Regions from separate parts of the Corynebacterium maris DSM 45190 genome, predicted to be linked through region 2. Evidence: predicted binding sites of a transcription regulator. Region 2 holds the regulator's gene; each other region holds the start of a gene.
What was found. The regulator LexA, encoded in region 2, represses DNA repair genes until DNA is damaged. The targets are predictions, from matches to a motif close to CGAACANNTGTTCG.

Region 1 (9,516 bases), 810 kb from region 2:
CCCGCCGCCGCCCCACGCGGAGGAGGCGGCGGGGGACGGTTCTTCCCGGCGCCAGTCGATCAGCTCGTCCGGCACCTCCCCCAGGAAGCGGCTGGCCGGGTTCGTCATCGGGTTGCCCCACGAAGAACGAATCATCGCCCGAGTCAGGTAGAGCCGTTCGCGGGCGCGGGTGATGCCCACGTACGCCAGGCGACGCTCCTCCGAGAGCTCGTCCGGGTCGCCGAGGGCACGCACGTGCGGGAACTGGCCGTCCTCCCAGCCGGTGACGAACACCACCGGGAACTCCAGCCCCTTGGCGGTGTGCAGCGTCATCAGCGTGACCATGCCCTGGTCGTCGTCGGGGATCTGGTCGGCGTCGGCCACCAGCGACACCCGCTCCAAAAACGCCTGCAGGCTGCCGGGCGCGGGCATGCCCTCCTCCAGCTCCACCTCCCCGCCGTCCATCTCGGCGTAGGCGACCTGGTTGGCGGCCTCGGAGGAGAATTCGCGGGCGACGGAGACCAGCTCGTTGAGGTTGTCCAACCGCGCCCCGTCCTGCGGGTCGTTGGAAGCTTCCAGCACGTCCTTATAGCCGGTGACGTCCAGCACCCGGGAGATCAGCTCCCCCAGGTCCGGTTGCCCGGTGACCTCGTTGAGCAGGTCTGGCGTCGCGGCGCGCAGGCCGTTCATCATCTCGACGAAGCCGGCGACGGCGTTTTTCGCCCGCGTGGCGAGCATGTCTACCTTGCCTTCGGCGGCGGCCCGCAGCCCCTTGCCGAAGGACACCCCGTGGTTTTCCGCGTACAAGGCCACCGTGGCCTGTGCCTTGTCACCGATGGCGCGGCGTGGCTCGTTGACGATGCGGCGCAAACTGACCGTGTCGTCCGGGTTTTCCAGCGCCCGCAGGTAGGCGATGACGTCGCGGATTTCCTTGCGCTCGTAGAAGCGGGTGCCGCCGACGACCTTATAGGGGATGCCGGAGCGGATGAAGATGTCTTCGAGCGCCCGGGAGGCGTTGTTGGTGCGGTACATCACCGCGATGTCCGAGTAGTTGCGCCCCTTGTCCGCCAGGGCGTCGATCTCGGAGGCGATGAAGCGCGCCTCGTCGTGTTCGTTGTCCGCGACGTATCCGGTGATCTGCTCGCCTTGGCCGTGGTCGGTCCACAGGTTTTTGTCCCGGCGGCCGTCGTTCTGGGAGATCACGGCGTTGGCGGCGCTGAGGATCGTCTGCGTGGAGCGGTAGTTCTGCTCCAGCAGGATGGTGCGCGCCTGCGGGTAGTCGCGCTCGAATTCCTGGATGTTGCGGATCGTGGCGCCGCGGAAGGCGTAGATCGACTGGTCCGAGTCGCCGACCACGCATAGTTCCGGCGCATCGGGGCCGTCGCCGACCAGGGCTGCGACCAGCCGGTACTGGGCGTGGTTGGTGTCCTGGTACTCGTCGATGAGCACGTGCCGGAAGCGGCGTCGGTAGTAGTCGGTGACCTGCGGGTGTTCGGTGAAGATACGCACCACTTCCCCGATGAGGTCGTCGAAGTCCAGTGCATTGGCGGCGCGCAGGCGGCGCTGATACTCGGCGTAGACCTCAGCCACGGTGACCTCGAAGGGGTTTTTCGTCGTCTGTGCCTCGGCCAGGGCGCGTTGCGGGCCCACCAGTTCGTTCTTGTGGTTGGAGATCGCGTTCGCCAGGACGCGGCCGGTGAACTTCTTCAGGTCCAGATTCATGTCCTTGCCGATCATCGACAGCAACCGGCGCGAATCATCCGAATCGTAGATGGTGAAGTTCGTGTTCAGGCCGGGCACGAGCTGGGCCTGCTGGCGCAGGATGCGCACGCAGATGGAGTGGAAGGTGGCCACCCACATGCGCTCGGCGACCGGGCCGACGAGCCCGGCGACGCGTTCCTTCATCTCGGCGGCGGCCTTGTTGGTGAAGGTGATGGCCAGGATTTGCCAGGGGGCGACGCCCCGGTGCGACATCAGGTGGGCGATGCGGCGGGTGAGGACGGCGGTCTTGCCGGAACCGGCGCCCGCCACGATCAACAGGGGGGAACCGGTGTGTTCGACGGCGGCGGCCTGCTGCGGGTTCAGGCCCTGGGTCAGATCTACGGAGTGGTTAGCCATGATGTATTTCAACCTACTAGGTGACCCTGACACCGCCACCTCATGGCAAGATGGGGCACATGTCCGAAGAGTTAGAGATCCGCATGCCCACCGGCACCGATGACCCGTTGTCCGACGCCGAGATCCAGTCCTACCGCAAAGAGATCGACCGGCTCAACCAGGTCATCCTGGAGGCCGTGAAACGGCGCACGGAAGTGGCGCAGGCGATCGGCAAGACTCGCATGGGTTCCGGCGGCACCCGCTTAGTGCACACCCGCGAGGTGGCGATCATCAATCAGTTCCGCGACGAGCTCGGCGAGGAGGGCCCGGCGCTGGCGAACGTGTTGCTGCGCCTGGGCCGGGGCAAACTTGGTTGATCATGGCGTCGTCTTTCTGACCCGGTTCGTCTGTGCCCCGGAGAAACTCGCCGAGGCCGAGTCCCTCTACCGCCGGCGGGTCTCCGGGATCGACCCTCGCCTGGCGGTGGTGGAGGCCTCCGACGACCACGCCCTGCCCATCGACGACGACGCGCTGCTCTGGGAGCTGCGCGACACCGCCCTTTACGAGGGGATCGCCGACGTCGAGAAGCTCGGGCTCCACCAGATCTCCAGCCGGCTCCGACTGCTCGCGGGCGAGGATGACCGGATCACCGATCAGCTGTTTTTCTCCGACCCTGCGGCGGCCGATCCGTTCCCGGCGGAGGTGACGCGCCTGCCTGCGCCGAAACCCGCGCCGCCGGCCGCCGGCGTCGCGCTGCTTGATGAAGGCGTCTGGTCGGTGACCGTGCACGCCTTAGTCCCCCAGGCCGCGAAAGCGGAGGACGTCTTTCATGACTTGCGGGCCGGACTCGACGTCGTGGCCGCTTCGGAGATCACGGAGGTCGGCCCGGAGGACTCGGATTACGGCCGCGTCTTCGGCCCCCTCGTCGTGGCCGAAACCCGCGCCCTGCTCGCTGGGGAAGGCGTGGGCCAGGACTACCCGGCCGGCCGGTTGCGCCTGACTCAGCGGTGGGTGGTCAGACACTCGGGGCTGATCCGGGCGTTGGGCGGTAACGGACGCCCGGCGGCGTTCACCGCGGAGCGTCTCACCGTGTTTTAATCCTGCTCGAGGGAGTCGATGACGACGTCGAACTCCAGCAGCTCCGCCTTGTCGGAGACCGGCTTGCGCGGCTGTTCGCCGTCCTTCTGGCCGTGGGCGGCCTGGCCAGCGCTCTCCCACCATGCGTCATAGGATTCCTGGTCCGCCCAGCGGGTGACCACGAAGTAGCGGTCCTCGCCCTTGGTCGGACGCAGCAGCTGGAAGCCCTCGAAGCCTGGCTGGGAGTCGATGGCCTGCTTGCGGGCGGCGAAGCGTTCCTCCAGCACGGAGCCGGCTCCCTCGGGGACGGAAATTGCGTTGATCTTCACGATGCTCATGGTTCGACTATAACCCCACTCCTTCGCAATCGTCCGGCCCCGGCCACGCAATTGAAGTAGATTCAGTGCAGGAAACAATCCGTCGTACGAGGAGCCGCATCATGTCTGACATCACCGCCACGGCCGAGTGGTCGCAGCTGGCCAGCCTTTTTCCGGAGAAGAAGGACCTCTCCCTGCGCCAGCTGTTCGCCGCGTCCCCCGCCCGGGCGGCGGACCACACTTTCGACGCCGCCGGCCTGCACGTCGACCTGTCGAAGAACCTGGTGGACGCGGACGTCGTCAAGGCACTCGTGGAGCTCGCGGACGCCGCCGGCCTGCGCCGGGCCACCGAGGCGATGTTCACCGGTGAGCGCATCAACGGCACGGAGGACCGCGCGGTGCTGCACACGGCGCTGCGCACGCCCGAGGGAGAGAACCTGAAGGTGGACGGCCAGAACGTGTCCGGTGACGTACACGAGGTGCTGCGGCGGATGGGCGCTTTCGTCGACAAGCTGCATTCCGGCGAGTGGACCGGGCACACCGGCAAGAAGATCACCCGCGTGGTCAACATCGGCATCGGCGGCTCCGACCTCGGCCCCGCCATGGCCGCCCAGGCGCTGCGCACCTTTGCCACCGCCGGGGTGGGCGGCGACTTCGTCTCCAACGTAGACCCGGCCGACCTGTCGGCGACGCTGGCCGGTCTCGACCCGGAGACGACCCTGTTCATCGTCGCCTCCAAGACCTTCACCACCCAAGAGACGCTGTCGAACGCGCACGCCGCGAAGCGGTGGCTGCTCGACGAGCTGGGCGGGGACGAGTCGGCCGTCGCCAAGCACTTCGTCGCCGTGTCGACCAACGCGGAGAAGGTCGCCGAGTTCGGCATCGACACCGACAACATGTTCCCCTTCTGGGAATGGGTCGGGGGCCGTTACTCGGTGGACTCGGCGATCGGGCTGTCGCTGATGGCGGTGATCGGCAAGGACGCCTTCGCGGATTTCCTCGCCGGCTTCCACGCGATGGACGAGCACTTCCGCACCGCTGATTTCTCCGCGAACGTACCGGTGCTGATGGCGCTGCTGAACATCTGGTACGTCAATTTCCACGGCGCCGAGACCCACGCGGTGCTGCCCTACTCGCAGGACCTCGGGCGTTTCCCCGCTTACCTGCAGCAGCTGACGATGGAGTCGAACGGCAAGTCCGTGCGCCACGACGGCTCCCAGGTCGGATACCAGACCGGCGAGATCTACTGGGGCGAGCCGGGCACCAACGGCCAGCACGCGTTCTATCAGCTGATGCACCAGGGCACGAAGCTAATCCCGGCCGATTTCATCGGCTTCGCCCGCCCTGACGAGGACCTGCCGACCGCCTCCGGCACCGGCTCCATGCACGACCTGCTGCTGGGCAATCTCTTCGCCCAGACCAAGGTGCTGGCCTTCGGCAAGACGGAGGAGGAGCTGCTGGCGGAGGGCGTGCCCGCCGAGCTGGCCCCGCACAAGGTCATGCCGGGCAACCGCCCGACCACCACGATCTTGGCGGAGTCGCTGACCCCGGAGGTGTTGGGCGCGCTGATCGCGCTGTACGAGCACATCGTGTTCGTGCAGGGCGTCATCTGGGACATCAACCCCTTCGACCAGTGGGGCGTCGAGCTGGGCAAGCAGCAGGCCAACGACCTGGCGGCGGCCGTCTCCGGCGAGGAGTCCCCGGACACCGGCGACGGCTCCACCGACGCGTTGATCGCCTGGTACCGCTCGAAAAAGTAACTTTTCGACGTCCGCGACCCCGGCCTCTCCCCTCTGTGGAGAAGCCGGGGTTGTCGCCGTTTATCCACAGTTTTTCGCGGTGTCGAGCAGATGTTCGATGATTGCTCTATGGTGGGGTTCAATGCCGGTTATAGAACTGGTGTTCCCCTTACGGCTCTTTTGAAGAGGTGACCAACCCTCGTGACCGCCACCGCCTACTACTCCGTGTGCTCCCCCACCGACCCGCTCGCCGTCGCCCGACGAGAGGTCCGCCGCGCCGAATACCTCTCCTGGCGCGCCTGTTTGCCCGATGACGAAGACGGCCACCGCGACTGGACCACCCACGCCGCCACGCTGACCGCCTCCATCGGCGGCACCCCACGCTTCATCGCCGCCCACCTCGACGCCCTGACCACCGTGAACATGCTTCCCGGCCTGCGCACGCTCGTCGAGCAGATGCACCACCTGGACATGTTCCACCTCCGCAAGATCGACGACGCCCTGTTGGACCTGCCGACTGGCCTGCGGGAGGACGAGTTCTTCTGGGACACGCTCGACGAGGTGCTGGTCGACTACCTCACCCCGACCCGCGCCAATCAACTTCTCCCCACTCCCGGCGCCATCACCCGCAAGATCCGCGGCGTGATCCGCAGTCTCGCACAAGAAGAGGACACGGAAGAAGACGTCGAAGATTCCGCCTCGGACTCCTTCCGCCAATACGACCACGCGGACGGGTCCGTGACCACCGAGGTCCGCCTGGACGCCATCAACGCGGCGGCGGTCGAACAGGCGGTGCGCGACTACGCCGCCGAACACGACTGCAGCTTCGCCCAAGCCTTCACCGCCCTGCTGCTGAACAACGTCCAGATCAAGGTCGTGCTCAACGTCTACCGCGCCCACGACGTCCCGGACGCGCCCGGCTGGCTGTACCCGGCCGGCTGGCTCAGCCCGGACTGCACCCGACGCGCCGCCCGCATGGCCGCAACCGTCAGGGACATGGACGAGGCCGCGACCGCACACACCGGCAGCTACCGCCCCACCGGCACGATCCGCGCCTTCGTGGAAGGGCGGGACGGCACGTGTCGATGGCCCGGGTGCACGCGGTCGGCGGTCAGCGCCCAGAAGGATCACCGCGTCAATCACCGTGACGGCGGTCCGACCACGCCCGCCAATCTCGCGTGCCTGTGCCAGCATCATCACAACCGGAAATCGGGCGGGCAGGCTTTCTACGTCCTGGATCCGGCCACCGGTGAGGTGTTCTGGTTGTTCGAGGACGGCCGGTGGGTTTGCGACGACGCCGAGGGCCCGTTGGCGCCCAAGCAGCGTCGGTGGGTGCAGAGCCTGGCTCAACGGCGGGCCCGCCGGGCAGAGCGTGCGCGAAAACGACGTGCCCCATCCACTAGCCCGAAAGAGACCGCCCCGACTGGCCCTCCACCGTTTTAGAGTTTGATCATCGGTTCATAGCCATACGGGATGTTGTCGGAGGAGACGATCCTTCTGCCGAAGGGGAAGCAGGTGACCGGAATCATCCGCAGGTTGGCGATCGCCAGCGGGATGCCGACGATGGTCACGGCCTGCGCCACCGCGGTGGTGACGTGTCCGGCGGCCAGCCACAGGCCCGCGATGACGAACCAGATGACGTTGGTGACCGTGGACAGCCCACCGGTGCCCTCCACTGGTTGGACGACGGAGCGGCCGAAAGGCCACAGCGCGAACTTCGCCATGCGGAAGCTGGCCACGCCGGCCGGAATGGTCACGACCAGTAGACAGGCGAGGACGCCGAAGAGAAAATATCCCAGCGCGAGGAAGAATCCGCCGAAGATAAACCAGATGAGGTTGAGTATCAGGCTCATGTCCGCCACGGTAGCGAAACGGTCGGTCGCGAGTATGGTGACCCGTTATGGTGGACCACTCTTGGCGGCAGGCGCCGAAGCTGATTGCCCTGGCGGCGATCATCCTGACGTCGTTGAATCTGCGCACGGCTATCGTGGCGTTGTCGCCGCTGGTGCCGCGGGTCCAGGACGATCTGGGCGTCGGCCAGTCGCTCATCGGCGTCCTCGGCATGATTCCGACGGCCATGTTCGCCGTGTCGGCTTTCCTGCTTCCCACCCTCATGCGGCGGTTGACAATCGCCCAGCTGTTGTTCGCCGCCATGATTCTGACCGCGGTGGGGCAAGTGTGGCGGGTGCTCGGGCCGTCGGCGTTCAACCTGGTGGCCGGGTCGGTGTGCGCCTTGTTCGCCATCGGCGTGACCAACGCAGCCATGCCGGTGGCGGTGCGGTCGTACTTCCCGAATCGGGTGCCGACGGTCTCCACGACGTTCCTGGTTACCAGCCAGGTGGCCATGGGGTTGGCGCCGTTGCTGGCGGAGCCTTTCGCGCTGGCCGCGGAAAGTGTGGGCCTGACGGGGTGGCGGGCGTCGTTGGGTTCGTGGGCGTTGCTGGCCGTGGTGGCGGCGGTGGCGTGGTTGCCCCTGCTGGCCCGGAGTCGCAGACCGGAGAAGACGGTGCGGGTGCCGGGAGACGCCGACAAGCCCAAGGGCGTGGCGGTGTGGCGGACGCCGGCCGGGGTGGGGTTGGCGTTCATGTTCGGGTGCACGTCTTTCGTGACGTATTCGATCATGGCTTTCCTGCCGCAACTGTTCGTCGAGGCCGGGGCGTCGACGCAATTCGCCGGCACCATGCTGGCGTACTGGTCCCTGCTGGGGCTGCCGCTGAATGTTCTGGGGCCCTGGCTGGTGGGGCGTTTCACGGAGGTCTATCCGATGGCGGCGGCCTCGTGCGTGATTTTCATCGTCGGCAACATCGGTTTGGCGACCGCCCCGATGGCGGCCCCGTGGCTGTGGGTGACGCTGTCCGGGCTCGGGCCGCTGGTGTTTCCGATGGCGTTGACGCTGATCAACATCCGGTCCCGCAGCATGGCCGGCGCAGCGTCGCTGAGTTCTTTCGCGCAGGGGCTGGGCTACACCGTGGCGTGTGTGGGGCCGTTGTTGACCGGCGTGCTCCGCGAGGCGACCGGGTCGTGGGTGGCCGCGGTCGCCGTGTGGATCGCGGGCACGGCGGTGGTGCTGGCCGGTTCCTTCTTCGCCACCCGGGACGTGTTTGTGGAGGATCAAATCAAGAGTCAGGGAACTGCCAGCTAACGTGCGGACGTTTCCCGCCCGATCCTGACACTATGGCGAATGTTTTTCTCTATGGCTTAAAGGAAGGTCCGGCAGATGCTTGATTCGATAGTGGAATGGGTCGTTTCCCTGATGGAGCTGCTCGGCGCCCCCGGCGTGGGCATCGCCATCCTGTTGGAGAATCTCTTCCCGCCGATCCCTTCGGAGGTGGTCCTGCCTCTCGCCGGGTTCACCGTCACCGCCGGCGACCTGTCGTTCTGGTCCACCTTCCTGTGGGCGACCGCCGGTTCCGTTCTCGGCGCCTGGCTGCTTTATTGGGTGGGGCAGGCGATCGGCGCGGACCGGTTGCGCAAGATCGCCGACTGGATGTGGCTGGTGGAACCGGGCGACGTGGACAAGGCCTTGGGCTGGTTCGACAAGTACGGGTCCGCGTCGGTGTTTTTCGGCCGGCTCATCCCCGGGGTCCGCTCGCTGATCTCCATCCCGGCGGGCATCGACGGGATGAATTTCCTCAAGTTCACCGCCTGGACGGCGGGTGGTTCGGCGCTGTGGAATGCGCTGCTGATCGGGTTGGGCGTCTGGCTCGGAGCGCGTTACGACGTGGTGGCGCAGTACATCGACCAGTATTCGACGGTCGTGTACATCATCCTCGCTCTCGCGGTGGTGGCGGTGATCGTCTACTTGGTCCGCCGCTCCGTGAAAAGGCGCGCCGAGCACGACTAGCCCGGCTGGCAGCGTGGGCACCACCAGATGACGCGCTCCAAGTCTTCTCCCCCGCCCAAGAAATCCTGCTCGATGCGGGAACCGCAGCGCCGGCACGGCCGACGGTTCCGGCCGAAGACATAGACGTTTTCCCCCGCGCGGCGCACCCCGGTCGTCACCCGCAGCGGGGCGTCCCGGTTCATCCACATCAACCGCCGCGCCAGGTCCACCACGGCGGGCACGTCCACCCCGGCCACGGGGCGGGCGGGGTGGATGCCCGCTAAAAAGCAGATCTCGGCGCGGTATTCGTTGCCGATCCCCGCCACGTTCTTCTGGTCCAGCAGCGCCTGCCCGATCGTGCGTTCAGGGCGGGACAGAATGCGGGCGACGGCCTGCGCACGGCCCTCCAACTCCCACTCGTCCGACAAAATGTCCGGGCCCAGATAACTCGTCTTCTCCCCGTACTGGGCCACGGGAAAGACCT
Region 2 (9,516 bases):
CCGCCGCGCCTCGGTCAACCCCTCGGAGGCGGCCAACACCGTCACCCGCGCCGCGTCGCTGACCACCGTCATCCAGCTCGTGGTCGCCGGCCTCGGCGGCACGCTGGTGCCGATCTCCGCCCTCGAGGCGGAATGCTCCCGCCCAGGGCTGTCGGTGTCCTACTTCGCCGAGGGCGTCAATGCCCAACGCGAAGTCGGCATGGTGTTCCGCTCCTCGTCCTCACGCGCCGAGGAATTCAAGAAGCTCGGCGCCATCATCGCGGAATCCTTCACCGCGTCCCTGCCGGAGGCCACCCGCCAGCGCGCCACCCTCGCCCCGGACTACGCCGCCTAACTTCCCGGCGCGCCCGCATCCCCACCGCCCGCGCCCCCAACGACGACGTACGCCCCGCCCGAGCACCGTCCCGGAATGCTTCCGGTCGTGTGCCTGGGCGGGGCGTCTGTGCTTCCGACTCTTCCCGCTGGCTGCTCTTAGACCTGCGCGGGTACCTGCCCGCCGGCGGCCTGGCGGTACATGTGCGCGGTGACCAGGATGAGTATCGGGGTCAGCAGGAGGGAGCCCACTCCCAACGTAAACATCGACAGCACACCGCTGACCAGCGCGACCACCACCTGGTAGAGCACCAGGCGGCCGTAGTTACGTCCGGCGGCCTTGACGCCTTCTGCGATGGAGCCGAAGAACTTCTCCCGGCGCTCCACGAGGTAATAAGGCATGAACATGGTGAACGGGGTGATCAGCACGGCCAGCAGCAGCGTGCCCAGTATGCCGCCGAGCAGGGGTAAGACGATGGCCGTGATCGCTTCTTCGTCGGAAACGGGCTGCTGTTCCACCGAGGCAAGCGAGAGCATCATCGGCAGCATGGGCAGCAGCATGACCGCGGACAGCACCACGCCGACCAGCAGCTGCTGCAGGATGACGGGAAAGACGTTGACGTCGCGGAAGAAGTGCCGCCACCCCATCTGCGGGGTGTCGATCTGGTGCAGCGCGCCCCGGATCAGGCACAGCCACACCGCCAGGCTGACAATCGTGACGACCACCGCGAAGATCACCGTGCCCGCCCCGCCGCCGGCGATGGGTTCGCCGGCTTCGATGGCGGCGACCTGGGCCATCACCACGGCGAAGTACACGCCCGCGCCCACTAATGCGAGGGCCAGGAACACGAGGATGACCATGACCCACACCTTCCAGTTGCGGAAGGTGGTCTGGAATCCCCAGCCGACGGCGCGCAGCACGTCGATCTTGCCGGTGCCTTGTTCCGGGGCGCCGGGTCCTGCGCCGTACCCGGACTGACCGTAGGGGTCCTGGTATCCGCCGTACCCGCCGTACCCGGCGTAACCGCCGTAGCCGCCGTAGCCCTGGGGCGCGGCCGGGTCCTGACCGAAGGCGCCGGGCTGGGTGTAACCGCCGGATTCGTCGTAACCGCCGTAGCCGCGCGCGGGATCCTGCGGGTGGCCGCCGCGATCCTCGGGGTGCGGCGTCGGCGGGTAGGACAGATAGTCGGGGTAGCCGTCCGGGTATTCCGGGGGCTGCGGATCGGCTCCGTTACCGTCGCCGGTGTTGTCGCTGTCGGGGCGGTGCCCGTCAGGGTCGTGCGGGTCGTCCGGCCCGCCGTGAGATGGTGTGCTCATGAGGAAACACCCTTTCGCCTAGGTCGCCGCCCAGATTACGGCAGGCCACCGCGCCTCGCTGCACACGGTCTCCGACGGAGGCGGCGTTGACGGTGGCTTCCTCGCTGGTTGGGCGGGTAACATGCCTAGACGACTATGACTACTTCCGATGCAGTGCCCACCCGCGACGACCTGTACGCGGCCCTTGACGGTGTGACGCTCGCCGACGAACGGAATTTCCGCCGGCGGCTGCGTAAAGCGCGTGCCCCCAAGGCGTTGAGCGAGATCGGCGCCGAGATCACCGCCGCCGCGCGGCGGGTGACGCGCGTGGCGGAGGCGATTCCTTCGATCACCTACCCGGAGCAACTGCCGGTCAGTGACCGCCGCGACGACATCGCCGAGGCCATCGACAACAACCAGGTGGTCATCGTCGCAGGTGAGACCGGTTCGGGAAAGACGACGCAGATCCCGAAGATCTGCCTGGACCTGGGCCGGGGCCGGCGCGGGCTGATCGGGCACACGCAGCCCCGCCGGCTGGCGGCGCGCACGGTCGCGGAGCGGATCTCGGAGGAGCTGGGCCAGAAGATCGGCGAGACCGTCGGCTACGCGATCCGTTTCGACGACCGGGTGTCGCCGTCGACGGCCGTGAAGCTGATGACGGACGGCATCCTGCTCGCGGAGATGCAGCGCGACCGCTTCCTCAACGCCTACGACACGATCATCATCGACGAGGCGCACGAGCGCAGCCTGAACATCGACTTTTTGCTGGGCTACCTCAAGCGGCTGCTGCCGAGGCGCCCGGACCTGAAGGTGATCATCACTTCGGCGACGATTGACCCGGAGCGTTTCGCGGAGCACTTCGCCGCCGCCGACGGCTCCCCCGCCCCCATCATCGAGGTCTCCGGACGCACCTACCCCGTGGAGATCCGCTATCGGCCGCTGGAGGCGGAGGTCGACGGCAAACTCATCGACGTCGACCCGCTGGACGGGCTGTGCGACGCCATCGAGGAACTCATGGCCGAGGGCTCGGGCGACATCCTGTGCTTCTTCCCCGGCGAGCGCGACATCCGCGACGCCATGGAGGCCATCGAGGGCCGGCGCTGGCGCGGGGTGGAGGTCACCCCGCTGTTCGGCCGGTTGTCCAACCAGGAACAGCACCGGGTGTTCAGCCCGCATTCGGGTCGGCGCATCGTGCTGGCGACCAATATCGCGGAGACCTCGTTGACGGTGCCGGGCATCCACTACGTGGTGGACACCGGCACGGCACGTATCTCGCGCTACTCGACGCGCACGAAAGTGCAACGCCTCCCGATCGAGCCGATTTCCCAGGCCAGCGCGAACCAGCGCTCGGGCCGTTCCGGGCGTGTGGCCGACGGCGTGGCCATCCGCCTGTACTCGGAAGAAGACTTCGAGTCGCGGCCGGAGTTTACCGACCCGGAAATTCTGCGCACCAACCTGGCCAGCGTGATCCTGCAGATGATTTCGCTGCGGCTCGGCGACATCGAGGAGTTCCCGTTCGTGCAGCCGCCGGAACAACGCGCGGTGCGCGACGGTCTGGCCCTGTTGCACGAACTCGGCGCGATCGAACCGAACCAGGAGCGCGACGGCGCGCCGGTGTTGACCGCGATCGGCCGGGACCTCTCCCGCCTGCCGGTGGACCCGCGGATGGCGCGCATGCTGGTGGCGGGAAACCGCCTGGGCGTGCTCGACGACGTCACTGCGCTGGTGGCCGCCATGACCATCCAGGACGTGCGCGAGCGCCCCCTGGAGAAGCAGGCGCAGGCGGATCAGGCGCACGCTCGGTTCAAGGACGCCACCTCGGATTTTTTGAGCACCCTGAAACTGTGGGACTACATCAACGACTCCCGCGACGATCTGTCCGGCAACGCGTTTCGCAAACGCATGAAGGGTGAATACCTGCACTACATGCGCATCCGCGAGTGGTACGACCTGGTGCGCCAGCTGCGCGGGGTCTCCCGCCAGCTGGGCTGGTCGTCGAAGGACAAGGTCGTGGGCGCACGCGACGCCACCGGCATCCACAAGTCGATGCTGACGGGCCTGTTGTCCAATATCGGCGCCCGGGACGGCAACTCCAAGGAATTCAAGGGCGCCCGCGGCACCCGCTTTCTCGTCTTCCCCGGTTCCGCGCTGGCGAAGAAGCCGCCGGAGTTCCTCATGGCCGCCGAACTGGTGGAGACCTCCCGGCTGTGGGCGCGCGACGTCGCCGCCATCGAGCCCGCCTGGGTCGAAGAAGTCGCGGGGTCGCTGCTCAAGCACACTTACAGCGACCCGGTGTGGTCGCGTAAGCGGGCCGCCGCGATGGCGCACCAAAAATCCACGGTCTACGGCGTCACCGTCGTCGCCGACCGGCTGGTGCCCTACCACCGGGTGGACCCGGAGGCCGCCCGCGACATGTTCATCCGCCACGCCCTGATCGAAGGCGACTGGAACACCCACCACGAGTTCTACAAGCGCAACGTCGCCCGCCTGGAGGAAGTAGGCGAACTGGAGGAAAAGGCGCGCCGCCGCGGGCTGGTCGTCGACGAGGACACTCTCTTCGACTTCTACGACGACAAGCTGCCCGCCACCGTGACCACCGCCCGGCACTTCGATTCCTGGTGGAAGAAAGAAAAGGCCCGCAACCCGCAGCTGCTCGACTTCGACCCGGAGGCGCTGCTGGCCGAAGACGCCACCCAGGTCACCGGCGAAGCCTTCCCCGACACCTGGCGCACCGGATCCTTGACCTTCGATCTGACCTACCGCTTCGAACCCGGCCACCCCCAGGACGGCGTGACCGTCAACGTGCCGATCCCGCTGCTTGCCGGCATCGACGACGAAGGCTTCGACTGGCTGGTGCCCGGGCTGCGCGAAGAATTGGTCACCGAGCTGATCCGCTCGCTGCCCAAGGCCATCCGCCGGTCTGTGGTGCCGGCCCCGAACTTCGCCGAACGCGCCCTGCCCCTGCTTCACCCCTTCGACTCCCCCATCACGGAACAGTTGGCCGACGCGCTGCGCCAACTCGGCGGCAGCGGCATCAACGTCGGCGACTTCGCCGTCGACAAGCTGCCCGCCCACCTGCGGATGACGTACGCGGCGATCGACAAGCGCGGCAAAGTCGTCGACTCCGACAAGGATCTGGCCGCCCTCAAGCAACGCCAGGCCGGGCAGATCCGCTCTTCGGTGAGCAAGGTCGGGCGCAAAGCGGAGGCCACGGCCGTCAAGAACTGGACGCCCGAGAATCTGGGCGAGGTCCCGGAGGAGGTCAGCACCACGGTCGACGGCCACACCGTCGCCGCCTACCCGGCGTTGTCGGCCACCGCCGACGGCGTGGAAGTCAAGGTGTGGCCCACGAAGGCCGCCGCCGACGCCTCCATGATGACCGCCACCTTGACGCTGCTGATGCGCGAGATCACCGTCAACGCCAAACAAATGACCAAGGGGTTGCCGCTGCAGCAAAAAGTCGCCGTGGACAACTACCCGCACGGCGGTGCCGACGGCTTGGTCGAAGACGCGCGTATCGCCGCCATCCGCGACGTGATGATCGCTCACGGCGGGCCGGTGCGTGCCCCGGAGGAATTCGACGCACTGAAGTCGAAAGTCGCCCCGGAGGTGCCCGGTGAAGTCCGTCGCGCCGTGGTCGGCCTGGCCCCCGGGCTGGTGCTGCTGTCGAAAGTCAAGGACGAATTGGCGCAGTGGAGCGGGCCGGCGATCGACGACATGCTCGCCCAACTGGAGTTCATGCTGCCCAAAAACGCCGTGACGACCCACGGGATAGGGCACCTGCGGCATCTGCCGCGCTACTTAAGCGCGATGCAGATCCGGCTGGAGGAAATGGGCCTGGATCCGGACAAGGACGCGGACCGGCAAGATGAGGTCGGGGCGGTCAAGAGCGTCTTACGGGCGCGGTTGAAGCAGCTGCCCGAGGCCCGCGCGAAGTCGAAGGCGGTGCGCGACATCGGCTGGATGATCCAGGAATTTCGGGTCAGCCTCTTCGCCCAGCGGCTGGGCACCGCCCACCCGGTCTCCGCGCGGCGGATCGAAAAGGCCATCGCCAAGCTCTGACGCCGAGGCTGGGCGGGCAGGGTCAGGCGCGGAAGAGTCAGTCCTCCCGCGCGCGGCGGCGCATCAGGCGGATCTCCGCCTCGAAGTCCTCCGCCGACTCGAAGGACTTGTAGACGGACGCGAAACGTAAATAGGCGACCTCGTCGAGTTCGCGCAACGGCTCCAGCACCGCCAACCCGATGTCGTTGGCGTTGATCTGCGAGCTGCCCTGTCCGCGCACGGTCTCCTCGACCTGCTGGGCCAGCTTCTTCAACGCGTCGTCGGAGACTTCGCGCCCCTGGCACGCCCGGCGCACGCCGCGAATGAGCTTTTCCCTGCTGAACGGCTCCGTCACGCCGTTGCGCTTGACGACCAGGAGCACCGCTTTTTCCAGCGTGGTGAAACGCCCCTGGCAGTGCGTGCACTCTCGGCGACGTCGCGTCGCCGTGCCCGCCTCGATGACGCGGGAATCAATGACGCGGGAATGCTCGTGGTGGCAAAAGGGGCAATGCACGGTGATCGGCTCCCGTCGGACGCTGAAATGTTGTGGGCTTATCAGTCTAGCCCCGGTCTTTTTCTCTTTTTCGCACGCGCCGCCTATTTCGCCACAACGGCGCTGACGGACTCTGCGGGAGGCGGCGGAATGCTCGGAGTTTCTCCGTTCACGGCGTAGACGGTGCCCAACACCACCGAAAAACCCAGCACCGCTCCCAGAAGGTATGTTCGACCGGCCTCCCGTCGGGCGGTCGCCCGATCCGCATGCCCCGTCCGCACTGGCGGGCAGGGCGCCGTGCCGGGCGTCGAGGGCTGCGCCGCCCGCAGTGTGCGCACCCGCGGTGCCGGGGCCTGCCCGGGCGGTGGGGACGGGGGTTCCCATACGGACGCTGCGGGAACGACGTGGAACGAGGGGGAGAAAGTCGGTCCAGGCCGGTGGCGTGGCAGAAGCGGAAATATCATGGGGCGCCGTCCTTGGGGTCGCGTGTGGCGTTAACGTACAAGGCGTGTCCGACACCGCCGAGGCCCGAGTTCGATCGCCTGTTCGATGTCGCGTACATGTTCGATTTCTAACAGGCTTTCGAAACTTTGTCCACATGTACGGGCAAAGAGTCGAACATTCGTGCAAAGACGTGGTAGACACAAGGGCAACGACCTTTTAGCCCCGGATTCAAAGGAGGCCCACGATGGCCGCAAAGAAATCCGCCGCGACGCCCGACCCCGCCGCGGCATCCTCCGCCAAGAAAAAACTCGACGTCGACACCCTCTCCGCCCGCCAGCGTCGCATCCTGGAGGTCATCCGTGACGCCATCGTGCTGCGCGGCTACCCGCCGAGCATCCGGGAAATCGGCGACGCCGCCGGACTGCAGTCCACCTCCTCGGTCGCCTACCAGCTCAAGGAGCTGGAGAAGAAGGGATTTTTGCGCCGGGACCCGAACAAGCCGCGCGCCGTCGACATCCGACACTTGACGGACACCGCCCCGAAGCAGAAGGACGACAAGGACCCCGCCCCGCAGAGCCCGGACGCCGGCCCTGCCCCGACCTACGTCCCGGTGGTCGGGCGCATCGCCGCCGGCTCGCCGATCCTCGCCGAGCAGAACATCGACGAGTACTATCCCATGCCCGCCGAACTCGTCGGCGACGGCGAGCTGTTCATGCTGCAGGTGGTCGGCGAATCCATGCAGGATGCGGGCATCCTCGACGGCGACTGGGTGGTCGTGCGCTCTCAGCCGGTCGCGGAGCAGGGCGATTTCGTGGCCGCCATGCTCGACGGGGAAGCCACGGTCAAGGAGTTCCACAAAGACGCCACCGGGGTGTGGCTGCTGCCGCACAATGAGACCTTCTCCCCCATCAAGGGGGATCAGTCCCAGATCATGGGCAAGGTCGTCTCCCTGATGCGTAAACTGTGAGCGACGATTTCCGCAGGCGACTGTGACCCTGCCCCCTCATACGGGGGACGGTGCACCGACGGGTGAGCGATCTCTGGAATCATACTGTCATTGACCCGCCGCTGTCGCTCCGGCCCTCAAGGACACCCCTCGGGGCCGGACCCAGCAACTCGTGAAGGACATGGTGCATGTACGCAGAGGAACGCCGCCGACAAATCGCCTCCCTGACCGCCGTCGAAGGGCGCGTCAACGTCACCGAGCTCTCGGCGAAGTTCAACGTCACCGCAGAAACCATCCGCCGCGACCTGGCGGTCCTCGACCGCGAGGGGGTCGTCCACCGCGTGCACGGCGGCGCCGTGGCCAGCCAGAGCTTCCAGACGGCCGAGTTCACCCTCGACGCCCGGTTCCGTTCCGCACCGTCCGCCAAGCAGGCCATCGCGGACGCGGCCGCGCGCTTCCTGCCGGCGGCCGGCGGCGGCATCTTCCTGGATGCGGGCACCACCACCACGGCCCTGGCGGATCTGGTCAGCGAAAACCCCACCGCTGCGCAGTGGTCGATCGTGACCAACTCCCTGCCCATTGCGCTGAACCTGTCCAAAGCAGGTCTGGGTGAGGTCCAGCTGCTCGGAGGACAGGTCCGCGCGATCACCCAGGCCGTCGTCGGAGACACCGCCCTGCGCACGCTCGCCCTCATGCGCGCCGACGTCGCTTTCATGGGCACCAACGCCTTGACCCTGGACCACGGACTGTCCACCGCTGACTCCCAGGAGGCGGCGGTGAAATCCGCGATGGTCACCAACGCGCATAAAGTCGTGGTGCTGTGCGACGCCACCAAACTGGGCAACGACTACCTGGTCAGCTTCGCCAGCCTCGACCAGGTGGACGTGGTCATCACCGATAAAGCCGCCCCGGAAACCTTCGTGGAGTCCCTGCGGGAACGCGAAATTGAGGTCGTCATCGCCGACTGATCCCGGGCACAGCTGCTCCCGGCTCATTGACATTCGGACACGATCGGGCAAAAATTAAGCGACATTACCGTCGCCGCCTGCCGTCTGCGGCGACCCGCACGCACCCCACGGGAAGTGCGCAACGCCTGCCTGACCCCGGGCAGGGCACATGCGTCATCGACCAAGGAGATGTCGGCCGAGTGATTTTAACTGTGACTCCTAACCCGAGCCTGGACACCACGCTGGTGCTGTCCGGCCCCCTGGAGCGGGGAGAAGTTCAACGCCCGCGGGCGGTCGCCCGCGTGGCCGGAGGCAAAGGAGTCAACGTCACCCAGGCCGTGCGCCTGGCGGGGCGCGATAGCCTGGCGTTGTTCCCCGCCCGGCGCACCGACCCTTTCCTCGCCCTCGCCGACGAGGCGGGCATCCCCTTCGACTACATCGACGTGCCCGAAGGCGTGCGCATCAACACCACCGTCGAGGAGCCGGGCGGGGTCACCACCAAGCTCAACGGCCCCGGCGCATCGCTGTCCCCGCGGGCGCGGCGGGCGTTGACGGACAAGATCCTCGAGCATGCCGACCGGGCCCAGTACCTGGTCATGGCGGGTTCCCTGCCGCAGGGGACGCCGGCGGATCTGTACAGCGAGATCATCACGGTGGTCTCTGCCCGGTGCCCGTGGCTACCCATCGCCGTCGACACCTCTGAAGCGGCGATCGAAGCGCTCGGAGAGCATTTCGACCTCGCCGCACCCAGACTCATCGCCCCGAACGGCGATGAGCTCGGCCAGTTGGTGGGTGCTCCACGCGGGGAATTCGAGCAGGCCGCGCTGGCCGGCGACTACTCCCCCACGGTGCAGGCCGCCCTCGACGTCCATCGGCGCGGCGTGGCGGAAGTCCTGGTCACCCTCGGCGCCGCGGGCGCCGTCCTGGTCAATGCGGACGGCGTCTGGCGGGGGCGGGCCCCGAAGGTCGCGGTGCGTTCCACGGTCGGCGCCGGCGACGCGTTTTTGGCCGGTTACCTGATGGGCTGGTGTGACGGG
Region 3 (9,516 bases), 240 kb from region 2:
ACATGCCCGTCACCAAGGTCGGCGACCTGCTGACCGACCGCAAACTGGTCGCCTTCCGCGTCGACGGCCGAAAGACCGTCCCCGCCGCGCTGGTGGGCGACGGCGACCACCCCAGCAAGTTCGTGGCCGGCGCCATCACGGTGCTCGCCGACGGCGGCTACACCGACGAAGAAATCCTCGAGTACCTCTTCACCGCCGACGACACGCTGCCGGGCCGGCCCGTCGACGCCCTGCACGGCCACGGCGCCCGCGAAGTCATCCGCCGCGCGCAGGCTATGGCGCTGTAACGGACGCCGGCCGTTCCGTCCCCGGCGCCGCGTCCCCGCTCCGGTCGAGGCCGGGCCGCAGATGGGCGTCCAGGGGGAAGACGTACACCGTCAGCACCCAGGCGAGGATCAGCGACGCCGCCACCCACGCCAGGTTGTACAGCTGGTGGTTGCCGCTGCCCTCGAAGGACAAGGTGAGGAACACCGACGCCCCGACCGTCAGCTTCAACACCCACCGCGGCGGGGTGAACGTTCCCGCCAGCGACACCACGGACGCGTAGTACCACGGCAGCGTGACCGAGTTCGTCATGAACGCCACCTGGTAGGCCAGCGTCGTGCCCATCACCGCGCGACGATCGTCCTGCCGAAACAGCCACCACACGACCACCAGCCCGGTCAGCATCAGCACCGTGCCCAGCGGCCGGAACACCCCCAGCAGGACGTTGTAGTCGAAGGAGGGGGCGAACAGCTGGATGAACGGCAGCGTCAGCTCCGTGAGGAGGGTCGGCCCCGCCAGCGGGTTGATCACCTTGGAGTTTCCCGAGATCTCCTGCAGCCAGCCCCACGAGGAGCCGGACAGCCAAGTCACCGCCGAAATCACCGCCAGCGTGACCGCCACCCCGGCCGCGCCGGTGGCCACGAAAGCGACGGCCCGCCGGGCCCACGTGGGGCGGTCGCCCGCGTAATGGTTAGTGGCCATCCACACGACAAAAGGCAACGCGATGGCCGCCGTGGCCTTCAGGGCCACCGCCACCGCGATGAGGGCGGTGCCGAGGATGAAGCGCCGACGCAGGCACGCGAGCAGCCCGACGGAGACGAGCCCGACCATGACGGACTCGTTGTGCATGCCGCCCACCAGGTGCAGCACCATCACCGGGTTGGCCACCCCCAGCCACAACGCCATCGCGGGATCCCCGCCCAACCGCCGGGCGATGCGCGGCACCGCCCACGCGATCGCGGTGAAACCCGCCAGCGAAATCAGCTTGTACACGATCAGCCCGGCGGCGACGTTGTCGCCCACCACCCCGGTGACGCCGCTGCCCATCCACAGATGCAGCGGCCCGTACGGGGTGGTCGTGTTCCGCCAGTCGTGCGAGACCTCCAACAGATACGGGCCGGGGTTGACGGCCGCGCCCTCCGAATAAGGGTCGAAGCCGTCGCGGACCATCGCGCCCTGCATCAGATACGAATACACGTCGCGGGACAGGATCGGGGCGGCCACCACCAACGGCGCCACCCACGCCACCAACGACCTGCGCACCGTGGCGGTGCGCGCAGCGTCGTCGGCGGGGGAGTCCACCACCGCGGACCTGCCCAGCAACACCCAGGACAGCAGCAGCACGAGAATGCCGACCCACAACACCGCCGCAGACATGCCGGCGCCGTGGCCGAAGGTCAGAAACTCAAGGTCGAGCGCCTCCAACAGCCCGCCTCGGTTCCGGGTCGCGCCCGCACCGAAAGAGCCCAACGCGATGAGCGCCGACCCGATGACCCCGAGCACCGCCGGAGAAGGCAACCGACGGGCGAGGTTCTCCAACCGCCAGCGGCCGCTCTGCAACACAGCCATGGGGTCAGCTGCGACGTTCGGTCGCACGGACGGCGAGGTCGCGCAACGTCTCCGTCACATCAGGGGAGACCTCGGCCTCCGCCAAGTGCGCCAGCCCGGACTCAGTCAGCTCCGTGATCATCTCCTCCACGACCTCCGGAGCGCCGGTGGCCGCGATCAACTGCGCCAGGCGAGAAAGCTCCGCCGGATCGACGGCGACGCCCACCCCGGCACGTAGCTGGGCGGCGGCCTCCGGGGCGTCGGCGTCCGCACGCTGCAGGGCGGTGGCCAACAGCACCGTGCGCTTACCCTCACGCAAATCGTCGTTCGCGGGTTTACCGGTGACCTCCGGGTCGCCGAAGACACCGAGCTGATCGTCGCGCAACTGGAAAGCGACGCCGATGTCCCGGCCGTAACCGCGGAACGCCTCGACGAGACGGTCCGGGGCGTCCGCGATGGCGGCGCCCAGATGTAACGGACGCTCGATCGTGTACGCCGCGGTCTTGAAACGGTTGACCGACTGCGCGCTGTCCACATCCTCGGAGCCTGTGTTCTCCAGGTAGATGTCGAGCAACTGCCCGCCGATGACCTCCGTGCGCATCCCCACCCACGGCGCTCGAACCCGGGCCAACGCCGCCGGGGACAGCCCAGAATCCTGCAGCATGTCCTCCGCCCAGATCAACGCGAGGTCGCCGGCCAGAATCGCGACGGACTCACCGAAATGATCCGCGTCGCCGTGCCAGCCGTGGCCCCGGTGTGCGGCCGCCGCGGCCCGGTGCACCGTCGGATTGCCGCGCCGGGTGTCGGAGGAATCGATGATGTCGTCGTGGATCAGGGCACAAGCCTGAATGAACTCCAACGAGCTCACGGCCCGCAGCACCGCGTCCGGATCCTCCTCGCCGTCCAGCCCGCCGGCGCCCACGAAACCGGCCCAGGCGAAGAGGGGGCGGACACGCTTGCCGCCGCCGAGGACGAAATCTTCCAGATACGACATCGCCGTGGTCACGGCGGGACCGATCTCCGCGACCTGGGCGCGCCGGGAGTCGATGAACTCGGCGAGGACCTGGCGGGCCGCCTCGGGGATCTGGTCAAGGGACAGGGTGGCGGCGTCGGGGTGAGTCACGGGGGAAGGTTTCCTTACATGGTGGGATCCGGCCGGAGATGGAACGATCTCACTCTACCGAGCGGGGCACTGGGCCGGAAGCTAGCGGTCCCGGCGGGAGGAGGGGTGTTCCAGGGGCAGCGGGACGCCGAGGACGGCGAAGGGGCGGGTGTCTCCGTCGAAGTGGAAGTGGCGCAGCACATCGTGGAAGCCGAAAGAGCGGTACAGGCCGAAGGCGTTGTTGTCTTCGCCGGGGATCTCAGGCGTGGACAACAGCGCGATCCGGGCGGGGGCGTTCCACAGCAGGTCGGTCAGTAGGCGGCGGCCGACGCCGGCGCCCTGCAGGCCCGGCCGCACGTGGATCTCGGCGATTTCAAAGTAGTCGCCGGCGATGTCCCTGATCGCCTCGTCGTCATGTCCGTCCGCCTGTAATCCCTTGCGCAGTTGCCGGTCCCACCAGGTTTCGCGGGTGCCGAGGAAGCCGTAGGCCAGGCCGATGACGTCGTTGTGGGTGGCGGCGACGATGGCGGTGAACCCGGGTAAGCGGGTGTCCTCCCGCCAGGCGCGGATGCGCTGGTTGCGGACGGAGGGGCTGTAACCCATGGCGGCGATGTAGATGTCCACCAGTCGCGGGGCGGCGATGGAGAATTCAGGCCCGGAGATGCGGCGGATCGAAATATTCACGTCCCCATCGAACCAGAGCTTCCGGGTGGGGGCCACCACCGGGCAGGGGTTCGAATAGGTGTTCTATTTGCGGGGTGGTGATGTCCGGCGCTGTTTCTACTGTGAGGGCAGAAGGAAACCGGCGCCCCGGCCGGTTCGACCGCAAGAAGGCGACCCGCATGGCCCAGATCATCTCTGCCACGACCCGCGTCGGCCACCGAGTGAGTGCGCGCGACCGCCATCTCTTTGCCGCGCGGACATTGCTCGACCAGGCCCGCGACCACCTTTCCCGCAGCGAGGCCGGGCTGGCGCTGGAAAACGCCTACCTGGCGGCGCTACGCACCGCGGGCGCCCGCATCGCGGTCTCCGAAGTCCTGGCTAAACGTAAGCGGTTGCCGTCGAGCGCCTGGGACAAACTGGCGCTGGTGGACGGCGCGGGCTTTGCCCGGTCGCAGGAATTCTCCGACTACTCCGCCTGGCGTTCCCGCGTGGGCTCCGGCGTCGAACGTGACCCGGACGCCGGGCTCGTCGGCGACTTACTCGACCGCGCGGAGGCATTTCTTGCGGAGGTCGAAGTGGGCGCCGGGTGGCGGTCGTCCGATGGGGACGCCGCCTAAAAACGGTGGTCGTGCGCAGATAGGGGACGCCGGTGGGGCGTGTCGCACAAAAGAAAGAATCCATCATTGGTATTGGAGGGAACAAAGTAGATACGCTGGACGTTAGTAAAGTAGACGGTAATTCGACCGCGGTGGAACGGTTACCGGGGCTAAGTTCGAATCACACGACAACCTGGAGGAACAGTGTCGCTATCAGAGCAGGAGCAGCGGGCACTCAGGGAGATTGAGCGCTCCCTTCTCGCTGACGATCCTAAGTTCGGCGCGTCTGTGGCCGCCGACAGTACTTTTTCCGGCGGCCGTGGCTCGGTGACGCTGCGTGGTGTCGCCATCGCTGTCGTGGGGCTCATTCTGCTGATCGCGGGCGTCGCTCTCGCCCAGGTCAGTTTCTGGTTCATCGCCCTCAGCATCGCTGGATTCCTCGTCATGCTCGGTGCCGGCGTCTGGATGCTGCGGACCCCGAACACGGGGGGCTCCGGCGAGGCGGAGGGTAAGCGTGGCGGGCGTCAGCCCCGTGACGGTTCATCGCCCTCGAAGTTGGAGGAAAACTTCCGCCGTCGATTCGAAGGCAACCAGTAACCCTTCACTGAGCGGAGGCCCACCTCGGCCCGCCCCGGCACGTGCTGCCGTCGACCCCGCCCGGGTCGACGGCAGCACGTGCTTTCCCACTTTCCTCCGCGCAAGGCCACCCACCTCCCCCCACCGCGCGACACGCGCGGGGAACCCTTCCAAAACCCTGCCAATTTTCGTGTGACGCACTGTCCGCCCGGTCATGCCCCGGCCAGGTTCCATTTAAGCGCCGGGCGGGCGATGAACGGGCCAAAAAACTGCTGGTCGACGCGGATGTGCACGGCGGTGGTGTGGGCGGGGAAACTTGCGGCGGCGGCCCCTGGCTGAGTGTCCGTCCATCACTTTCCGCGTCCTGTTTCCGGGGCAAGCAGGGGTGATGGGGATATTCGGCGGATCGCCGGGCGGGTTGCCTGTTGATTGTGGGGCGAAGTGGGTTAAAGTGGGGCCAGTGGCGAACACGGAAAACACTTCGCAATTGTTCTCCGGGTGAGGCACTGAGAAATGAATCCGAGCTATTGATCAAACGTTCCCGTCGGCGGGCCAAGGGAAGGGGCACCGAGGATGTTTCTCGGCACCTACACCCCGAAGCTCGACGACAAAGGGCGGTTGACTCTGCCGGCCAAGTTTCGTGAGGATTTGGTCGGCGGAATGGTGATCACGAAAGGGCAGGACCACAGTCTTGCGGTCTACCCGAAGGTTGAGTTCGAGGAACGCGCCCGCAAAGCGGCCGCGATCTCCCGGACCAACCCTCGAGCCCGCGCGTTCATCCGCAACCTCGCAGCCAGCGCTGACGAGCAGCGGCCGGACGGGCACGGACGGGTCACTTTGTCGGCCGCCCACCGCGAATATGCGCGGTTGACCAAGGAATGCGTGGTCATCGGGTCGGTGGACTTTCTGGAAATCTGGGATTCCGAATCCTGGGCCGAATACCAAAAGGAGACGGAAGCCGCCTATTCGGCGGCGGACGCAGACGAATTCCTCGCCGGTCTTCTCTAGAAGGCCGGAACCCGCGGAGCGCGTGTACGGACTCTGCTCGAGGCCGGGTGCTCTGGTGTACTTCCCCGACATCAGATCCCCGCTTCGGGCAGAGCCCTATACGCGCCCCAGTGGACCATTTACATATCAACGGCTCATAGGTTGAGAAACCAGAAGGGGGCGGGCGTGGCGGACAGCGGCGAAGCAGCCAACCACGGGCACGTTCCCGTGATGCGTGACCGGATGGCGGAACTGCTCGCCCCGGCAGTGGGGACGGCGGCCGCCGAGCATGGCGCCGCCGTCATCGTCGACGGCACCTTGGGCGCCGGCGGCCACACCGAACATTTTCTCACGCTGTTCCCGGAGGCGTATGTCATCGGCATCGACCGTGACCCGAACGCGCTGCGTGAGGCCAGTGAGCGGCTCGCCGGCTTCGGCGACCGCTTCGCCCCGGCGCAGGCGCGTTTCGATGACGTCGACCGGGTCGTCGACAGCGGCGCCGGAGAGGCCTTCAACCTCGCCCGCGCCCACGGCGTCGCCGGGGCGCTCTACGATCTCGGCGTGTCATCGATGCAGCTCGACCAGGTCGACCGCGGTTTCGCGTACCGCACCGACGCTCCCCTGGACATGCGCATGGACCCCACGCAGGGGATCACCGCGGCGGACGTGCTCAACACCTACGGCCACGGCGACCTCGCCCGCATCCTGAAGACCTACGGCGACGAGCGTTTCGCGGGAAAAATCGCTTCCGCAGTTCTGCGTGAGCGGGACAAGGAACCTTTCACCACCTCCGCCCGGTTGGTGGAACTGCTCTATGGTGTGATCCCCGCCGCGACTCGGCGCACCGGCGGTCACCCCGCCAAGCGCACCTTCCAAGCCTTGCGCATCGAGGTCAACGCCGAACTCGAGGCCGTGGAGAAGGCCGTCCCCGCCATCACCGGCCTGTTGGGCGTGGGCGGCAGGGCCGTGTTCATGAGTTACCAGTCGTTGGAAGACCGCATCGTCAAGCGATGCTTCACGGACCTGTCGACCTCGAAGACCCCGCCGGGGCTGCCGATGGACTTGCCGGGCACCGCCGCCAAGTTCCGCACGGTCACCCGCGGCGCAGAGAAGGCGACGGAGCAAGAGATCGAAGAAAACCCCCGCGCCGCCCCTGTGCGCGTACGTGCACTCGAGCGGGTTCTGCCCGACGACCCTCTTCCCCCGGGAGGCGACCGATGACCACCGAACACACCCACCCGAACAGAAAGGGGCCGCGCGCCATGGGAGCCAGCCGAGATTTCACCACCGGAACCCCGACCGGCGCCACGGGCGTCTTGGAGCGGGACCGGGTCAGCCATCCCCGCCGGGCGGCCGATTCCGCCGACGTCAACGCCCGCACCACCGCCCCGGCTCGGCCAAGCAGGACGGACGTCGCTCCTGACACGGAACGCACCGGCGCGCCGGGACGCAACAACCGACGGTTGGGGTCCCGTCAGGTCGTCTCCGTCCGCGGCCGCCGGGTCGCCCCGGCCAAGAAGGCCAGCTCCCTGGCGCGCGTCAGCGTCGTGGCCATCGTGATGTTGGTCACCGGCGTCGCCGTGGCGATGTGGCTCTCCGGCCTCGCGACCCAGCAGACTTTCCGGCTCCAGCAGCTGTCTTCCCAGGAGGCACAGCTGTCGAATCAGCTGGAGACGCTGCACCGCGATCTGGAGAACGTCAGCTCCTCCGCCGAGGTGGCTCGTCGAGCCAGCGACTTGGGCATGGTGGTGCCGCAGCAGCCGGGCATCCTCGAGGCCGGGCAGCCCGGCCAGGTCGAGGAGCTCCGCCCGGCGGGCCCCGGAACGAGCCCCGTCATCGACGTCAACGGCGCCCCGGTGCGACCGGGCCAGGCGTCCAGCGACCCGGACCGTACCGATGAGCTGGTCGACAGCCTGGCCACGGTGCCGGACAATCAGGCCCCGGCGCCCGCCCCGCCGGCGCCGAACGCCGACGTCCCGGCGGTCGCCCCGTACAGCAACAACGGCAACGGCGGGGCCCCAGCCCCAGCCCCGGCTCCGGCCGACGAAAACATCGAGAACACTGAGCAGACCCCGGAACAGGCAGGTGAGGGCGGGCTGTGACACGACGCAGCACCTCGGGACAGCGTTATGGACGGTCCGGGCGCGGAGGCAGCTCCGCGTCCGGCCGTGCGTCGTCACGCCCCCGAACCAGTGATGCGCGCCCCGGCGCCCGCCCGTCCAGGCCACCCCGCACGGACGCCGACGCGAAGTCGCCGACGCAGAAGCACACGATGACCCGACGCATCCGCGCCATCCTCGTGTTCACGGTCATTCTCGCCGTGATTCTCGTCGGCCGCCTCGCGTGGGTGCAGATCGTCTGGGGGCCGGACCTGGCGGCCCAGGCGCAGGAGCAGCGCGCCCGCGTCTACACGGAACCCGCGCGCCGCGGCACGGTCGTCGACCGGTCGGGCAACGAGCTGGCCTACACCATGTACGCCCGCAGCCTGACGGTGTCGCCGAATGTGCTGCGCGATGAGCTGCGCGAACAGCAGGACCTGGAGATGCGGGTGGAGGGCGACGCGGAGGAGCATTCCCCGGAGCAGTACAACGCCGAACTCAACACTCGGGTCACCGCGGTGCTCGAGGACATGGCCACCCGCATTCCGCAGATGATCTCGGAGACGGGCGCCTCTTCCGACGACGTCGACGATTCCGAGATCCTGGACAAGCTGCAGGCGGATTCCAGCTACGAGGTGCTGGTGCGCAACGTGGATCCGGACGTCGCCGTCGAGATCGCGCAGGAGTTCCACGGCGTCGCCGCCGACCACCAGAACATCCGCCAGTACCCCAACGGCGCGGTGGGGGAGAACGTCCTCGGGCGCGTGTCCATGGACGGGCAGGGCCAGTTCGGGTTCGAGACGTCCGCGGATTCGCTGCTGTCCGGCATCAACGGCCGCTCCACCGAGGACGTCGCGACCACGGGTCAGGCGATTCCGGGCACGTTGCGCGACGTCGTTCCGGCCGTGGACGGCCAGGACGTGCGGCTGACGCTGGACATCGACCTGCAGACGTACCTGCAGCAGCTGCTGGAGCAGGCCAAGACCAACTCGGGCGCGGAGTCCGCGGAGGCGGTGGTCCTCGACGTGGAGACCGCCGAGATCTTGGCGATGGCGAACACGGACACGATCGACCCGAACGGCGACATCGAGGAGCAGCTCGCCGACGGCAAGGACTTCGAGAACAAGTCGATATCGCACCCGTACGAGCCGGGGTCGGTGGCCAAGATCATCACGGCCGCCGCCACGATCAACGAGGGGTTGACCACCCCGGACGAGGTGCACCAGGTGCCGGGCACCATCGACATGGCCGGCGTGACCGTCGGCGACGCCTGGGAACACGGCGTCCTGCCGTACACGACGACCGGCATCTTCGGTAAGTCCTCCAACGTGGGCACCCTCATGCTCGCCGAGCGATTGGGGGAGGAGAAGTTCGCCGAGTACCTGGCCGACTTCGGCCTGGGCGCGCCCACCGGGGTGGAGCTGCCGAACGAGTCCGCGGGGCTGCTGCCGCCGCTGGAGCAGTGGTCGGGCGGCACGTTCGCCAACCTGCCGATCGGCCAGGGCATGAGCTGGACCACCCTGCAGATGGCGAGCGTGTACCAGGCGATCGCCAACGAGGGCGAGCGCATCGAGCCGCGCATCGTCGCGGACGTGGAGGGCGCCGACGGCTCCGACGGCGACGCCGGAGAGGCGGTCGAGGACAACCTCCCGGAGAGCACCCAGGTCATCAGCCCGGAGGC

Region 1: the regulator LexA is predicted to act here: its motif matches at 5,314-5,327, upstream of B841_RS04025 (HNH endonuclease signature motif containing protein).
Region 3: the regulator LexA is predicted to act here: its motif matches at 3,650-3,663, upstream of B841_RS08950 (SAV_6107 family HEPN domain-containing protein).

The regions. Positions count from the first base shown of each region.
Region 1 covers NC_021915.1:844,741-854,256, reverse strand. The annotation lists gene pcrA (DNA helicase PcrA) at 1-2,097, opposite strand, end outside; gene B841_RS04045 (chorismate mutase) at 2,157-2,453, shown strand; gene B841_RS04040 (hypothetical protein) at 2,446-3,174, shown strand; gene B841_RS04035 (antibiotic biosynthesis monooxygenase family protein) at 3,171-3,491, opposite strand; gene pgi (glucose-6-phosphate isomerase) at 3,593-5,230, shown strand; gene B841_RS04025 (HNH endonuclease signature motif containing protein) at 5,411-6,652, shown strand; gene B841_RS04020 (YccF domain-containing protein) at 6,649-7,062, opposite strand; gene B841_RS04015 (MFS transporter) at 7,110-8,351, shown strand; gene B841_RS04010 (DedA family protein) at 8,427-9,053, shown strand; gene B841_RS04005 (DNA-formamidopyrimidine glycosylase family protein) at 9,050-9,516, opposite strand, start outside.
Region 2 covers NC_021915.1:1,656,869-1,666,384, forward strand. The annotation lists gene B841_RS07795 (hydrogen peroxide-inducible genes activator) at 1-334, shown strand, start outside; gene B841_RS07800 (ICP22 family protein) at 472-1,629, opposite strand; gene hrpA (ATP-dependent RNA helicase HrpA) at 1,765-5,670, shown strand; gene nrdR (transcriptional regulator NrdR) at 5,708-6,163, opposite strand; gene lexA (transcriptional repressor LexA) at 6,831-7,553, shown strand; gene B841_RS07820 (DeoR/GlpR family DNA-binding transcription regulator) at 7,721-8,500, shown strand; gene B841_RS07825 (1-phosphofructokinase family hexose kinase) at 8,680-9,516, shown strand, end outside.
Region 3 covers NC_021915.1:1,898,516-1,908,031, reverse strand. The annotation lists gene B841_RS08970 (Rv2175c family DNA-binding protein) at 1-287, shown strand, start outside; gene B841_RS08965 (alpha-(1->6)-mannopyranosyltransferase A) at 274-1,833, opposite strand; gene B841_RS08960 (polyprenyl synthetase family protein) at 1,838-2,935, opposite strand; gene B841_RS08955 (GNAT family N-acetyltransferase) at 3,017-3,598, opposite strand; gene B841_RS08950 (SAV_6107 family HEPN domain-containing protein) at 3,757-4,194, shown strand; gene B841_RS08945 (DUF3040 domain-containing protein) at 4,378-4,770, shown strand; gene mraZ (division/cell wall cluster transcriptional repressor MraZ) at 5,323-5,757, shown strand; gene rsmH (16S rRNA (cytosine(1402)-N(4))-methyltransferase RsmH) at 5,923-6,957, shown strand; gene B841_RS14130 (hypothetical protein) at 6,954-7,838, shown strand; gene B841_RS08925 (peptidoglycan D,D-transpeptidase FtsI family protein) at 8,009-9,516, shown strand, end outside.